DNA from 2 places in the Clostridium budayi genome. Region 1 is predicted to be linked to the other one. Evidence: riboswitches for the same ligand, from Rfam matches in the RefSeq annotation. Region 1 holds a riboswitch; the other holds the start of a gene.
What was found. A riboswitch is a leader RNA that binds a small molecule or an ion and turns the genes downstream of it on or off. The one in region 1 is predicted to bind S-adenosylmethionine.
Positions count from the first base shown of each region.

Region 2: linked by a shared signal. The riboswitch ahead of ACZ5TJ_RS11825 (methionine ABC transporter ATP-binding protein) and the one ahead of ACZ5TJ_RS13660 (5-formyltetrahydrofolate cyclo-ligase) in region 1 are both predicted to bind S-adenosylmethionine.

Region 1 covers NZ_AP042456.1:2,821,582-2,829,109, forward strand. Annotated here, with positions in the region: gene thrS (threonine--tRNA ligase) at 1-1,131, shown strand, start outside; gene ACZ5TJ_RS13655 (O-acetylhomoserine aminocarboxypropyltransferase/cysteine synthase family protein) at 1,169-2,452, opposite strand; gene ACZ5TJ_RS13660 (5-formyltetrahydrofolate cyclo-ligase) at 2,483-3,046, opposite strand; SAM riboswitch class I at 3,132-3,253, opposite strand; gene ACZ5TJ_RS13665 (hypothetical protein) at 3,264-4,343, opposite strand; gene ACZ5TJ_RS13670 (hypothetical protein) at 4,687-4,860, opposite strand; gene glmS (glutamine--fructose-6-phosphate transaminase (isomerizing)) at 4,951-6,777, opposite strand; gene ACZ5TJ_RS13680 (GIY-YIG nuclease family protein) at 7,304-7,528, opposite strand, start outside.
Region 2 covers NZ_AP042456.1:2,460,726-2,468,253, forward strand. Annotated here, with positions in the region: gene ACZ5TJ_RS11800 (YtxH domain-containing protein) at 103-276, opposite strand; gene ACZ5TJ_RS11805 (ribonuclease H1 domain-containing protein) at 369-1,016, opposite strand; gene ACZ5TJ_RS11810 (YkvA family protein) at 1,046-2,104, opposite strand; gene ACZ5TJ_RS11815 (MetQ/NlpA family ABC transporter substrate-binding protein) at 2,246-3,058, opposite strand; gene ACZ5TJ_RS11820 (methionine ABC transporter permease) at 3,105-3,743, opposite strand; gene ACZ5TJ_RS11825 (methionine ABC transporter ATP-binding protein) at 3,744-4,706, opposite strand; SAM riboswitch class I at 4,797-4,941, opposite strand; gene ACZ5TJ_RS11830 (DUF503 domain-containing protein) at 5,200-5,487, opposite strand; gene ACZ5TJ_RS11835 (RidA family protein) at 5,689-6,066, opposite strand; gene ilvA (threonine ammonia-lyase) at 6,210-7,409, shown strand; gene ACZ5TJ_RS11845 (hypothetical protein) at 7,452-7,528, opposite strand, start outside.

The sequences.
Region 1 (7,528 bases):
GGTTCAAGAATAATCCAAACTCTACAAAGATGGATTGAAGATGAAGAAGAAAGAAGAGGTTATGTTTTAACTAAAACTCCTCTAATGGCTAAGAGTGATCTTTACAAAATTTCAGGTCACTGGGATCATTACAAAGATGGAATGTTCGTTTTAGGTGATGAAGAAAAGGACGACGAAGTATTTGCTTTAAGACCTATGACTTGCCCATTCCAATATGCAATATACAATTCAGAACAACACAGCTACAGAGATCTTCCTGTAAGATATGCTGAAACTTCTACTCTATTTAGAAATGAAGCATCAGGAGAAATGCACGGACTTATAAGAGTTAGACAATTCACTCTAGCTGACGGTCACATAGTATGTACTCCAGAACAATTAGAAGAAGAATTCAAAGGTGTTGTTGATTTAATAAAATATGTAATGGCTACTTTAGGAATTGATGGAGATATCTCATACAGATTCTCAAAATGGGATCCAAACAATACTAAGAAGTACATTAACAATCCAGAAGCTTGGGAAAGAACTCAAGACATAATGAAAACTATATTAGATCATTTAGAAATAGATTACGTTGAAGCTGATGATGAAGCTGCATTCTACGGACCAAAACTTGATATTCAATTCAAGAACGTTCACGGAAAAGAAGATACTATTATAACTGTTCAAATAGACTTCGCTCTAGCTGAAAGATTCAACATGACTTACATTGATAAAGATGGAGAAAAGAAACGTCCATACATCATCCACAGATCATCAATCGGATGTTATGAAAGAACACTTGCAATGCTTATTGAAAAATATGCAGGAGCATTCCCAACTTGGCTTGCACCAGTTCAAGCAAAAGTTCTTCCATTATCAGATAAGTACAATGACTACGCTGAAAAAATCGTTAAAGATTTAAGAAATAATGGCGTAAGAGTTGAAGGAGACTACAGAGCTGAAAAACTTGGATACAAGATAAGAGAAGCAAGACTTGAAAGAACTCCTTACATCTTAGTTGTTGGTGAAAAAGAAATGGCTAACAATGAAGTTTCTGTAAGAAGCAGAAAGAATGATGATGAAGGTTCAATGAATTACGAAGCATTCAAGTCAAGATTATTATTAGAAATCTTAAATAAAGACCTTTAATAAAAAAACAGTGCTTTTAAAAGCACTGTTTTTTTATTTAAATTTCAATCTTATCTAAAGCTCTATCTAAATCTGCTATTATATCCTCTACTCGTTCAATCCCTACTGAAAATCTTATTAAATCAGGAGCTACCCCAGCAGCTCTTTGTTCATCTTCATTTAATTGATTATGAGTAGTTGTTGCTGGATGTAACAATGAAGTTCTTGCATCTCCTAAATGAACAACAAGTGCAACTAACTTTAATTCTTTCATTAAAGTTTTAGCTGCAGGGATACCTCCCTTTACTCCAAATGTTAAAATTCCACTTGCTCCTCCATTTAGGTATTTTTGTGCCTTTTCATACTCTGCACTACCTTCTAAGTAAGGATAATTAACCCAAGTTATTTTTGGATGATTACTAAGCCACTTGGCTATATCTAATGCATTTTTTGAATGCCTTTCCATTCTAAGTTCTAACGTTTCTAATCCTAGATTTGTTAAATATGCATTAAACGGAGTTTGAATTCCTCCTAAATCTCTTATAAGTGTTACTCTTAATTTTGTTATATAAGCAGCTTCTTTAAATGTCTTTACATAGCTTAATCCATGATAACTTGGATCTGGCTCTACAAATTCATTAAATTTACCATTATCCCAATTAAAGTTTCCACCATCTACAATAATTCCACCTAATGCTTGTGCATGACCATCTGCATATTTTGAAGTTGAGTGTATAACAATATTTGCTCCTAATTTTAATGGATTGCAATGAATAGGTGTTGCTACAGTGTTATCAACTATAAAAGGTACATCTAATTTCTTTGCTACTTTTGAAAACTTATCAAAATCTAATATATTAAGTCCTGGATTTCCTATAGTTTCGCCATATATAATCTTTGTATTTTCATTCGCCGCTTTAATAATATTATCTTCACTATCATCAGGATCAACGAAGGTTACATCAATCCCCATCTTCTTTAAATTAACCTTAAATAGATTTACAGTTCCACCATACAATGTTGATGCAGAAACTATATGGTCACCAGCCTTACAAATATTTAATATTGCAGTCAACGCTGCTGCCTGTCCACTAGAAGTTGCAACTGCCCCAACTCCACCTTCTAGTAATGCAAACTTTTCTTCTAATGCTGAAACTGTTGGATTAGATATTCTTGAATAAAGATGACCTTCATTCTCAAGATTAAATAATCCTTCAACAAAATCTGGATCATCATACTTGTAAGTTGTACTTTGATAAATAGGAAGTACTCTAGGCTCTCCATTACCTGGATTATAGCCTCCTTGTACGCATATAGTTCCCTTTTTAAATTCTCTTTTCATAAATTTTGCCCCCTTAATTTTTATTATTTATTATTTATTACTTATCTCTATCTTCTTATCCTCCGTTATTATTGAATCTATTTTAATATCATGTTCTTCACTAGGAACTTTATCTAATACTTGAAATTCATAAGCTAATGCTATTTTCTTAGCATCAATTTTATTACTGCTTAAAAATTTATCATAATATCCTCCACCATATCCTAGTCTATTCCCTTGTTTATCAAAAGCTAATCCTGGCATTACAATTAAACCTAAATTATCAACATTAAAGTTACTCTTATCCCCAATTGGTTCTAATATTCCATAACTACTTGTGACTAAATTCTCTAAACTGTTGATTTTTATAAATACCATCTCTTTTTTTATAACCTTAGGTACATATACTTCCTTTCCATCCTTAAGTGCATCTTCTATTAATATTTTCGTATTTATTTCAGAACCAAATCCAATATAAATAAAAAATTCCTTTGCCTCTTTATATTCTTTAGTATCTTTTAACTTTTCTATTATTTTTTTATCTTTAATTGCTTTTTCCATGCAATCTAGCTCATCTCTCTTTTTTATTATCTCTTTTCTAAGTTCTTTTTTCATATTTAAATCATCACCCTTTGTTTATATATAAAATTAAAGCACTAGAGAACAAATCTCTAGTGCTTAATTCACTAAATTCTTTATTCTCTTATCTATCAGTTTAACAAACCGCAGGATTTAGCACCACATATTAAATACTAAATATAAGTTCTTAATATAGGTTGCTGGGTTTCATAGGGCCAGTCCCTCCACCACTCTTAATAAGATTTATTTAATTTTATCTTCCTATAACAATCTCACCTTTTTTAATAACGCATGCATTTTCTTCTGTTATAACATAACGCTCTAAGTACTTATCAAAGATTTTGCTTGTTTCTTTCAAATAGAATTCATTTAAATCTACTTCAAATTCCACTTCACATCCTTGTATTGGGCAGAAATAAACTACTTCATCTTCATAATTTTCTAGCATAAAGTTAAGTATTTTAGAATCTAAAGTTTCACTAACAACTAAGTATGCAACTTCCATTCCTTTTTTCTTATGAATTAATGAGAATATATTTGCATTTATATCAGTATTATTTTCTTTAACCTTTACTATATACTTATTCTCATAGAACTTAATTATAGCTTTCTCTTTATTTTCATATTTATTTTCATCTGTAGTTTCTATCTTATGCTGAACTTCATGATTATATTCTGAAATTAATCTAATTAATTCACTATATTCAATATCAGATCCCTTTAACTCTGAAGTATCCTTAACTACAACAGTTTTCTCTACTATTTTTTCTACTTCATTAACATCTTTTTCTAACTCATTTATTTCTGTAGCTACAGAAACATTTTCTATAGAATTATTATTTAATTCTAAGTCGCTGTCTCCTTCGTTTCCAGTAGTGCTTTCTCCTGAAACTTCTTTTGCTAATTCTTGAACATTAGCCCATATATTATCTATATCTTTACTTTGAAGAGTAACATCTTCATCTTCTTCTGAAACTTCTATATCTTCTATTATATCTTTTGACATATCTATTTCTACTATATTATCTTCATCAATAGAAACTTCTAAAAGTTCTATATCATCATCATAATCTAATATATCTTCTACTTGATCTTCATCATCCATTAATTCTTTAAGTATATCTTTTTGTAGTTCTTCTTCATAAATTTCAGTTTCACTCTTTAAAGATACAACATCACCTTCTATTTTAAATTTTGGTGATTCAGATATAGCTTTTAAGACTTCGTCTTTATTCATTTTTGGAAACCACGTAAATACAATATTAATCTTCATCTGCTTTAAACCTACTAACATAAGTTCAAGCTTATTTAACATATCTTGAATGTTTTGCATACCTTGCACCCCTCACAAATTCATATTATTCCCATAGTTATGTCACATACTACTATTTTATATCAATGTGGTAAAATTTACAATATATTTTAATTTATTATAAATTTTTCGTTTATACACTTCTATTTTCCACCCTTTTTACTTGATATATTATTCTTACAACTAATAGTATAAATACAAACATAATTACTACTTCTAATATATAAATATTAATATTTTTAAAAACGAAAATAATGCTAATTAAAATTATTTTACTTATTTTATTATATATTAGCTAATACATATATTATCTTTCTAAAATAAAAAAGTGCACTCTTTTATTAAGAGTGCACATAATTAACATTTATATTTTATCAACTACCTTATCACGTAAGTTTTCAAGATCTTCAATTATAACCTTAATAACTTCTAGTTTTGCTTTTGCAAAATCGTTATCTGGTAGCCATTCTAACCCCATATTTAAACACTTTTCAGTTTCTTTGTATTCATTTAATAATCCTATTATTTCTTCCTTCATAAATTTCTCTCCTTTTAACTTTTCTTTCTGATACCATATACCCTCTAATTATAGGGGATTATTATTCAATACTTTCCAAAATAATTAATCTTATTCAACAGTTACAGATTTAGCTAAGTTTCTAGGCTTGTCTATATCAAATCCCTTAAAGCTTGCAACATAATAAGCTAATAGTTGTAATTCTACTGCTGCAAGGATTGGTGCAAACATATCATTAGCTTCTGGTATAAATATAGCCTTATCTAACACACCTTGAGCTTTTTCCTTTGATTTAAATGTAATACCAAAGTTTTTTGCTCCTCTTGATTTGATTTCAACAACATTACTAATCATCTTATCCATTAAGTCGCTTTGAGTTAAAACTGAAATAACTTTTGTTCCTTCTTCAATTAAAGCTATTGGTCCATGCTTTAATTCCCCTCCAGCATAAGCTTCTGAATGAATATATGAAATTTCTTTTAGTTTTAATGATCCTTCAAGTGCTAAAGCAAAGTCCATACCTCTTCCTAAGAAGAATATGTCATCTTCATCTTTAACTTCTTCTGCAATAGCTTTAATACCTTCTTGATCTTTTAAAACTTCTTCTATTTTTTCTGGAATTAATAATAGTTCTTTCTTTAATTCTTCAATTTCTTCTTTGCTTACCTTTCCAAGTAACTCTGCAAAATACATTGCAATTGTATGCATTATAACTACTTGAGTTGTATAAGCTTTTGTTGATGCAACTGAAATTTCAGGACCTGCCATTGTATATATAACATAGTCAGCTTCTCTTGAAATTGTACTTCCAACAACATTTGTAACAGCTAAAGTCTTAGCTCCAATTTTGTTGCAATCTCTTAAAACAGCTAATGTATCTGCTGTTTCCCCTGATTGACTTAATACAATAACAAGTGATTTTTCAGTTACTAATGGATTTCTATATCTAAATTCTGATGCTATATCAACTTCAACAGGTATTCTTGCAAGCTTTTCTATTGAGTATTTACCCATAAGTCCTGCATGATATGCTGTTCCACAAGCTACCATATATATTCTATCAATACCTTGTAATTCTTCTTTTGATATTTTAAAGTCATCAAATACTATGTCGTGTTCCATTGACACTCTTGAAGTCATAGTATCTCTTATAGCTTTTGGCTGTTCGTGTATTTCTTTTAACATAAATGAATCAAATCCACCCTTTTCAGCTGCATCTTCATTCCATGTTACATTAAATACTTCTTTATCTATATCATTACCGTTTTCATCAACAAGCTTTACTCCTTCACTTGTCATGATAACAAATTCATCGTCTTCTAAAAGATATACGTTTCTAGTGTAATTTAAAACTGCTGGTATATCTGAAGCTATAAAGTTCTCATCTTCCTTTAATCCAACTATTAATGGACTATCATGTCTTACAGCAATAAGCTTGTCTGGTTCATGATTAGAAATAACTCCAATTGCAAAACTTCCCTGTAATTCCTTTGATGCCTTAACTACTGCTTCAAATAAATCTCCTTTATAGTAATATTCTATAAGGTTTGGAATAACCTCAGTATCTGTTTCAGAAACAAAAGTACATCCTTTTTCTTTTAAGAAATCTCTAAGTTCAATATAATTTTCTATTATTCCATTATGAACAACAGCTATATCTCCTTTTGAACTTAAATGTGGATGTGAATTAATGTCAGATGGTTCTCCATGAGTTGCCCATCTAGTGTGTCCAATTCCAATGTTTCCATTCATAGGATTTTTATCTAAGCTTTCTTCTAAATTAGCTAAACGACCTTTTTGCTTTCTAACATTTATAACATCATCTATTAATACAGCAACTCCTGCTGAATCATAACCTCTATACTCAAGCTTTGATAATCCTTCTACTAAAAAATCTGTTGCCTTTCCTTTACCAACATATCCTACTATTCCGCACATAAAATTTCTTCCTTCCTTTTGCTCGTATAATCATATTTAGTTTTTTCCTCTTTAAGATTTTCTCCTAGCTAAAGTAAAAATAGGCATAATAATCCTAGGACTATAAAAACCTTAAAATGAAGGTTTTAACACCAGATTGGATTTGTACTACGAATCGCTCCATAGTTTTGCCAATCGTTAACGGTAGTGCGATACCGTGGGGCACCCGCCGAAAAGTTCGATAACTCCCAACCTCGTCAACTTAAGTGAGCCTCCAAATCTTCGATTTGGCTTAGGCGAACTTACTCAGAGAGAATGTAATGATCTCTAAGTTTCCTATCTTCTCCTCCAAATCTTTGATTTGCTTTAGGCGCTCTTAAGTTCTGGCGCTTTTAATTTTTTAATTCTATTGTCTCTATAGTATTCACTTCCTTTTTCTTGTACTTTATACCTTCGTACTAATTTTATCACAATTTTTAAGTTTGTCTATCTTTTTTCAATACAACATAATCAGAAATTACAATATACTACATATTATTCCACAAAATTATTTTTTGCTAATTAATCTAATCTTTTTTTCTCTACTCATTTTTTTGATTTCATATTCTCTTTTCATAGCTTGGACTTTAGTTTCATATTCCTCAAAATAAACTAATTCTAATGGTCTCCTTCCTCTAGTATACTTAGCTCCCTTTCCTTCTTCGTGGTTTTTAAATCTTTTTTCTAAATCATTTGTCCATCCAGTATAAAGAGAATTATCATTACACTTTAT
Region 2 (7,528 bases), 360 kb from region 1:
TAAACTTTGTTAATTTTTCTCATATCAGAATTTAATTTTAATTAATATTTAAAAGAATAAATTATAAAAAAGAGCTTATTTAAAAAATAAGCTCTTTTTTAACTATTTCATCATTGTCATCATATGGTCGTATGTTTCACCTGCTGCATTAATAAATCTTTTTCCTGCTCTTTTCATATGTCTTCTTGTTCTTTTGTCTATTCTTGGCAACATAGCCATACTAACTGCAGTTCCTATTAAAGCACCAGCTGCCATACCTTTAATTATCTTACCCATAAATAACACCTCTTTTTAAAAATTATTTAAGACTGTATATTTAGGGTATGTATTTGATAGCTTTTTAAACTATGAATTTATTTCTTATCCTTCTATTTTATCCCTAATGCTTCTTTAGCTAAAGCATCAACTCTATCATTAAATTTATCTCCAGAATGTCCTTTAACTTTTTTAAATAAAATCTTTATGTCTTTCATTTTTTCTTTCATAAACTCATGATAATTAGATGTTATTTCATTATTTCTCTTCCAAGTTCCAAGTGCCCATGATTCAATTCCTTGATAGTCAAAAACTATAGTAACCATTTTATGATTATTATTAATTGCATATTCTACAGCTTTCATAGCTCCTAAAACTTCACCTGATACATTTCTAAGTGGAATTGCTTTTTCATCAAATCCAACTCCATTATCTTCATAAATAACTTTTCCATCTTCAATTGCTACAAGTCCATAAGAAAAATTCTTTTTTTCTAAAGAAAAACTTCCATCTACATAAACAGTTAACCCTTCATCTGCAATAAAACTTTCTTCTTTTTCTAATTTTGATGAAGATTTTTTTGATTTAGCACTACTTCCAGTTGTATTTATAAGAATAAATTCTTTTGCTTCATCTAATGTTTTAAAACTTTTATAAATAGCTCCACTACATCCTATAACTTCTTTTTTACACTCGTCCCAAGAAGTTAAAATTTTAGGAACTCCTGATTTTCCTTTAAATACTGAATAATATTTTGCCATAATAGTCTCCTTTTGAATTTATAATAACTTTATAAAGTTGCAACTTCTTGAGCTATATTATAAATTTTATCTATATTTTTTGCACCTGTAAAATTAGTTACATATTCTATTCCATTTTTTAATACTAAAATTAATTCATTTTTTCCTGACCAATTTTCAACAAGTACATTAAAAGGAACATCTGTTGCAATTCTATTTAATGCAAAGAAAATAACTGCTAGATCATCTATTGTTCCTATAAAAGGTATATTATTTGGTATCATATCTGTTGGACATATTATATATGCTATTGAACCTGATACTGCAAGTTTTGTTTTTATAGGTACTCTATTATCTTTTAATAATCTAAAAATAAGCGCAACTAAGTCTGGTATTAAAAATAAATAATCTGAGTACACCTTAGCATTATCAGGTAATTTTTCTTCAATTTTTTCTTTAGTAGTATCTCTACCTACTGTATAATAATCTTCTTTTTTCTTAGTATTTTCTATTATCTTTTCATATTCTATATTTTCTTCTAATTCATTATCTTCTCTATTTTCATATACTAAGTTTTCTTCTTTTTCTTCTATATTATTAACAGAAGCCTTATCTTCTACACACTCTTTTATATTTTCACTCTTTTCTTCTGTATTTAATTTTGATAAATCTAAATTTATATTTGAAACTTCTGCTGCTACAGTATTTTCTTTTATATAAACATCTTTCACATTAATTTTTATAAATGGGAATCTTTCTAATATTTTATTAATATCAACAGTGATTACATCTTTATTTGTATGTATTCCAATATCTCCAATAACTTTTATTAATGTTTTTAAAGCTAAACTTCTAAATATTCTAAATATACCTAGCTTGTACACTTTTAATTTAGAAAGTTTTCCTACAACTTTACCATTAACTACATTTAATTCATCTATTAAAAGCTTAAAATCTATTTTTATTCCTTTTTTAAAGCTTCCTTTTATTTCTACACCATTATCTATCGTAACTTCATTAAGCGTTAATCCATTAATATTAACAAAGTCATTTATTATACTTAAAATATCTTGTCCTGTTAAATTTACACAAACTTTTGATATCTTCATTACCCTTCCCTCCAAAAAATAGTTTATTCTCTTTATTTTACCCTTTTATGTTTCTAATGTAAATTAATATACTACCTAATAATATCTACAAAAAATTAAAAGGTAGCTAAAAATAGCTACCTTTTATATAATACTTCTTCATTAAAATACTGGAATTACTGCTCCATCGTATTTTTCATTTATAAAGTTTTTAACATCTTCTGAAGTTAAAGCTTCTGTTAAATCCTTTATCTTTTGGCTATCCTTATCTGATTCTTTTACAGCAATTATATTTGAGTATGGTTCTGCTGCTTTAGAATCTTTATCTTCTACAATTAATGCATCTTTTTCAACTGAGAAACCTGAATCGATAGCATAATTCCCGTTAATTACAGCAGCATCAACATCTTCAACAGTTCTTGGAATTGATGCAGCTTCTAATTCTCTAAACTTTAAATTTTTACTGTTCTCTGTTATATCTTTAGGTGTTATAAGTTCTCCGTCCTTTAATTTTATAATACCATTTGCTTCTAGAAGTCTTAATGCCCTTGCTTCGTTTGAAGGATCGTTTGGTATTGCTATAGTAGCTCCGTCTTTTAACTCATTTATATTTTTTAATTTCTTTGAGTATAAACCAAGTGGCTCTAAATGTACTTTAGCTGTATATGTTAATCCTAAATTTTCTGATTTATTTTGTTCATTCAAATATGGAATGTGTTGGAAGAAGTTTGCATCTAAGCTTCCTTCTGATAATGCTTTATTTGGAGTTACATAATCAGTAAATTCTTTTATTTCAAGCTTATATCCCTTTTCCTCTAATTTAGGTTTTATATGTTCTACAATTTCTTTATGAGGAACTGGTGTAACACCTATTGTTATAGTCTTATCGTCCCCTTTACTATTTCCACCACAACCTACTAACGCTAATGATAATACTCCTACTAATATTGATGATATTATTGTTCTTTTTTTCATATTAAAATCCCCCTTTTTATTTTTTCACTTATTGCTTTTATACTTATTATTTTGAAAGTCTTTTATAAAAATAATTTCCTAGACTTTGTAGCCCCTGAACTATAATTATTAATAATATTACTGTTACAATCATGTAATCTGTTTGGTATCTATGATAACCATATCTTATAGCAACATCTCCAAGTCCACCTGCACCTATTGCCCCTGCCATTGCTGAATATCCAATTACACTAATTATAGTTAAAGTTAATCCTGAAACTATTGATGGTACTGCTTCTTTAAGCATAACTTTAAATATTATTTGACTATCTGATGCACCAAAAGATTTTGCAGCTTCTACAACTCCTTTGTCCACCTCTCTTAATGCACTTTCTATAATTCGTGCAATAAAAGGTGCTGTTGCTATAGTTAATGGAACTATCATTGCTTCTTTTCCAACAGTTGTTCCAACTATTATTCTGCTTAGTGGGAATACTGCAACCATAAGTATTACAAATGGAAAGCTTCTTAATATATTAACTATAAAATCTAGTACACTATATATTCCTTTGTTTGGTTTTAATCCATCTTTAGCTGTTAAAGTTAAAGCTATTGCAATAATGAATCCAACTATAAGAGCAAAAAATGTTGATAAAAAAACCATATATCCTGTTTCCCACGTAGCTTTTAATATTTCTTCAAACATTTATAATACCTCCCACTGAACATTTTTTTCTTTTAGATAATTAAATATAATATCTTTGTCTTCATCATTTATATTTATAACTAAATTTCCTAGAACACTTTCTCTAAACCTTTCTAGCTTGCCCCATACTATTGAAAAATCTACATTTGTGTCTCTTGCCATTTTAGTTATAAGTGCATTTTCTGATGAATCTTTTGGGAAAAATATTTTTATATTTATTCCGCTCTCTGGTAATAGGTCTATATCATTTTCTCCAAGGAATTTTTTAAGCGAAACTCCTGGCTTTAAAAATAATTCTTCAGCCCTGCCTTGTGCTTTAATTTTTCCCCCTTCTAAAAGTGTTATTTTTTCACAAACTTCTTTTACCACCTCCATTTGGTGAGTTACCATTACTATAGTTATCCCAATTTCTTTATTTATTTTTAAAATTAATGATAGTATGTCCTTAGTTGTTTTAGGATCTAATGCTGAGGTAGCTTCATCACAAAACAGTATACTTGGTTTTAATGCTAATGCTCTTGCAATTGCAACTCTTTGCTTTTGACCACCACTTAATTCTGACGGCATACTTTTAATTTTATTTTCTAAATCTACAAGCTTTAGTAATTCTAAAACCCTCTCCTTAACTTGTTCTTTTTTATATCCCCAAAGTTCTAATGGAAGTGCTATATTTTCATACACATTTTTTCTTTCTAATAAGTTAAAATTTTGAAATATCATTCCGATATCTTTTCTAAGTTCTCTTATTTCTAGTTTGTTTAAATCCTTAATTTCCTTATCCTTTATTAAAATACTTCCTGTATCATAGCTTTCTAATCCATTTAAACATCTTAAAAGCGTTGATTTACCAGCTCCACTATGACCTATTATTCCGTATATCTCTCCTTTTTTAACTTCTAAGGATATATCTTTTAAAACTTCTATCTCCCCAAATTTCTTTTTTAAATTTTTAACCTTTATCATATACTTAAAGCCCCCTTTTTTAGAAAATAAAAAATGCACTAGAGAATAAATCTCTAGTGCATGAAACGTTCCTTGCCCTATTAATGTATTCCCTTATCTATCAGATATTAAATCTGCAGGATTTAGCACCACACTAAAATAACAATTTAAATATAAAATATATTTAAACCTTGCTATTAATTTAGCAGGTTGCTGGGCTTCATAGGGCCAGTCCCTCCACCACTCTTGATAAGAATTCGATATTTTATTTTGTAAATAAATAATTTAATTTGAAATTTTATCCATAAACTACTTATATATAATATATTATGTTTTTAATACTTTGTCAATAACCTTTTATAAAAAATTTTTATATAATAATTTTTTATATTAGTTTTTAAAAATAATATAATTTTATATCTTTAGTCTTATAAAGCATCTGCCTTTCTAATGTGTTATTTATCATTAATCTATGTATAACTGATACTTATTGTTCATCATATTTTAGTAAATATTAAAATTTCTCTACGTCCCATAAAATATCTATAATTTCTCCCTCAGCATTATCATCTATAAATTCTAATATTTTCTCCTTCATACTATCTGCTATTTTATTATTTCCACAAATTGATGAAAGTCCTATTGTAATTAACTTATGATTATCCATATTATCTACTTCACCAAGGGAAATATTAAATTTATTTTTAAGCCTTTGACTTATGCTTCTAACTATCATTCTTTTTTCTTTTAAAGAATTAACCCATTCACTTCTTATTGTTATTTTCATAAGTAATATGTACATTTTCCCACCTCAAGCTTTACATAATTTGTATTTAATATATGCTCTATATTCTTATAATATTCCATATTTTTATTTATATAAATCATATTAACTTTAATTTATTTCTTTAATTAATCTATAGTGAAAAAGCCTAAGAATTCATTTTAAATTCTTAGGCTTTTTCACTATCTTAACATATAATTAAAATTGTAAAACAAATAATTACATAGTTGCAATTACTTCAATTTCAACTGGAGCATCTAGTGGTAGTTTAGCCACTTGAACACAACTTCTTGCTGGTGGTTTCCCCTCAAAGAAAGTAGCATAAACTTCATTAACTGCTGCAAAATCGTTTAAATCTTTAACGAATACAGTAGTTTTAACAACCTTATCCATACTTGTTCCAGCTTCTTCTAATATGTTTTTAATGTTTGTTAGACTTTGTTTAGTTGCCTTCTTAATTTCAGTAACTAGTTCTTTTGTTTCAGGGTTTATTGGAATTTGTCCTGATGTAAAAATCATATCTCCAATCTTGATAGCTTGTGAATATGGTCCTAATGCTTCTGGCGCATTTTTTGTATTGATTACTGTTTTTACCATAGTAAATTCCCTCCTTTTATATCTTCCATTTTCATTATAGAATTTTTTTCTACAAATGTCTAAATATTTTTATAATTTATTATTTTCCTTTTTTATGAAAATGTTATAATAATTGTGAGGATACAAAAGAGAGAGGTGTTTTTATGAATTTAGATAATATAAGGGTAGCTAAAGAACATATTAAAGATGTGGTAGTTAAAACTCCACTTCTTCATAGCAATTTCTTCTCAAAGCAAAGTAATAATAATGTTTATATGAAATGTGAAAATTTACAGCTTACTGGAGCTTATAAGCTAAGAGGAGCATTAAATAAAATGATGAGTTTAAGCGATGAAGAAAAAGAAAAAGGAGTTGTCTGCTCTTCTGCTGGAAATCATGCACAAGGAGTTGCATATGCAGCTAATCTTATGGGAATAAAAGCTACTATAGTTATGCCAACTACTACACCTTATTTAAAAGTAAAATCTACTAAAGATTTAGGTGGAAACGTTATTTTACATGGCTCTGTTTATGATGATGCATATAGTTACGCTAAAAAGTTAGAAGAAGAAAAGGGATATACTTTCTTACATCCTTTTAATGATCTTAATGTAATATATGGTCAAGGTACAATCTCATTAGAAATATTAGAAGACTTAAAGGATGTTGATGTAATAGTTTGTCCAATCGGTGGCGGTGGACTTATAAGTGGAGTTGCACTTGCTGCTAAAGGTATAAATTCAAATATTAAAATAATTGGAGTTCAAGCAGCTGGTGCTAATGCTATGGAAACTAGTTTTCATCTTGGCAAATTAACACCCCTTACTTCTGTAAATACAATTGCAGATGGAATTGCTGTTAAATCTCCTGGAGATATTACATTCTCAGTAATAAAAGAATATGTTGATGAAATTATCACAGTAACTGATGATGAAATCGTTGATGCATTTTTAGCTCTTAGTGAAAAACATAAATTAATTGCTGAAGCTTCAGGTGCAGCATCACTTGCAGCTCTTTCAAAGCTTAATTTTGAAGGTAAAAATATTGTTTCTATAATAAGTGGTGGAAATATTGATATGCTTACTATAACTTCTTTAATAAATAGTGGTTTAGTTTCTCGTGGACGTCTGTTCTGCTTCTCTATAGAGCTTCCAAACATTCCAGGAGAACTAAATAGAATTACTCATATTCTTAAAGAATTAAATGCAAATGTTGTAAAACTTGAACATAATCAATTTAAAGCTGTAAATAAACTTAAAAATACTCTACTTGAAGTTACAGTAGAAACTAATGGTTATGAACATATAGATACAATAAAAAATAGATTTACATCTGATGGTTATTTAATAGAACAATTATACTAAATATAAAAAGATTGAAACTAAATTTAGTTTCAATCTTTTTATTTATAAATTACTTTTACATTTAAGTCCACAGGTTTCAAGCTTGTCCTCTAAATCTCTATAATCAAATGGATTATGAA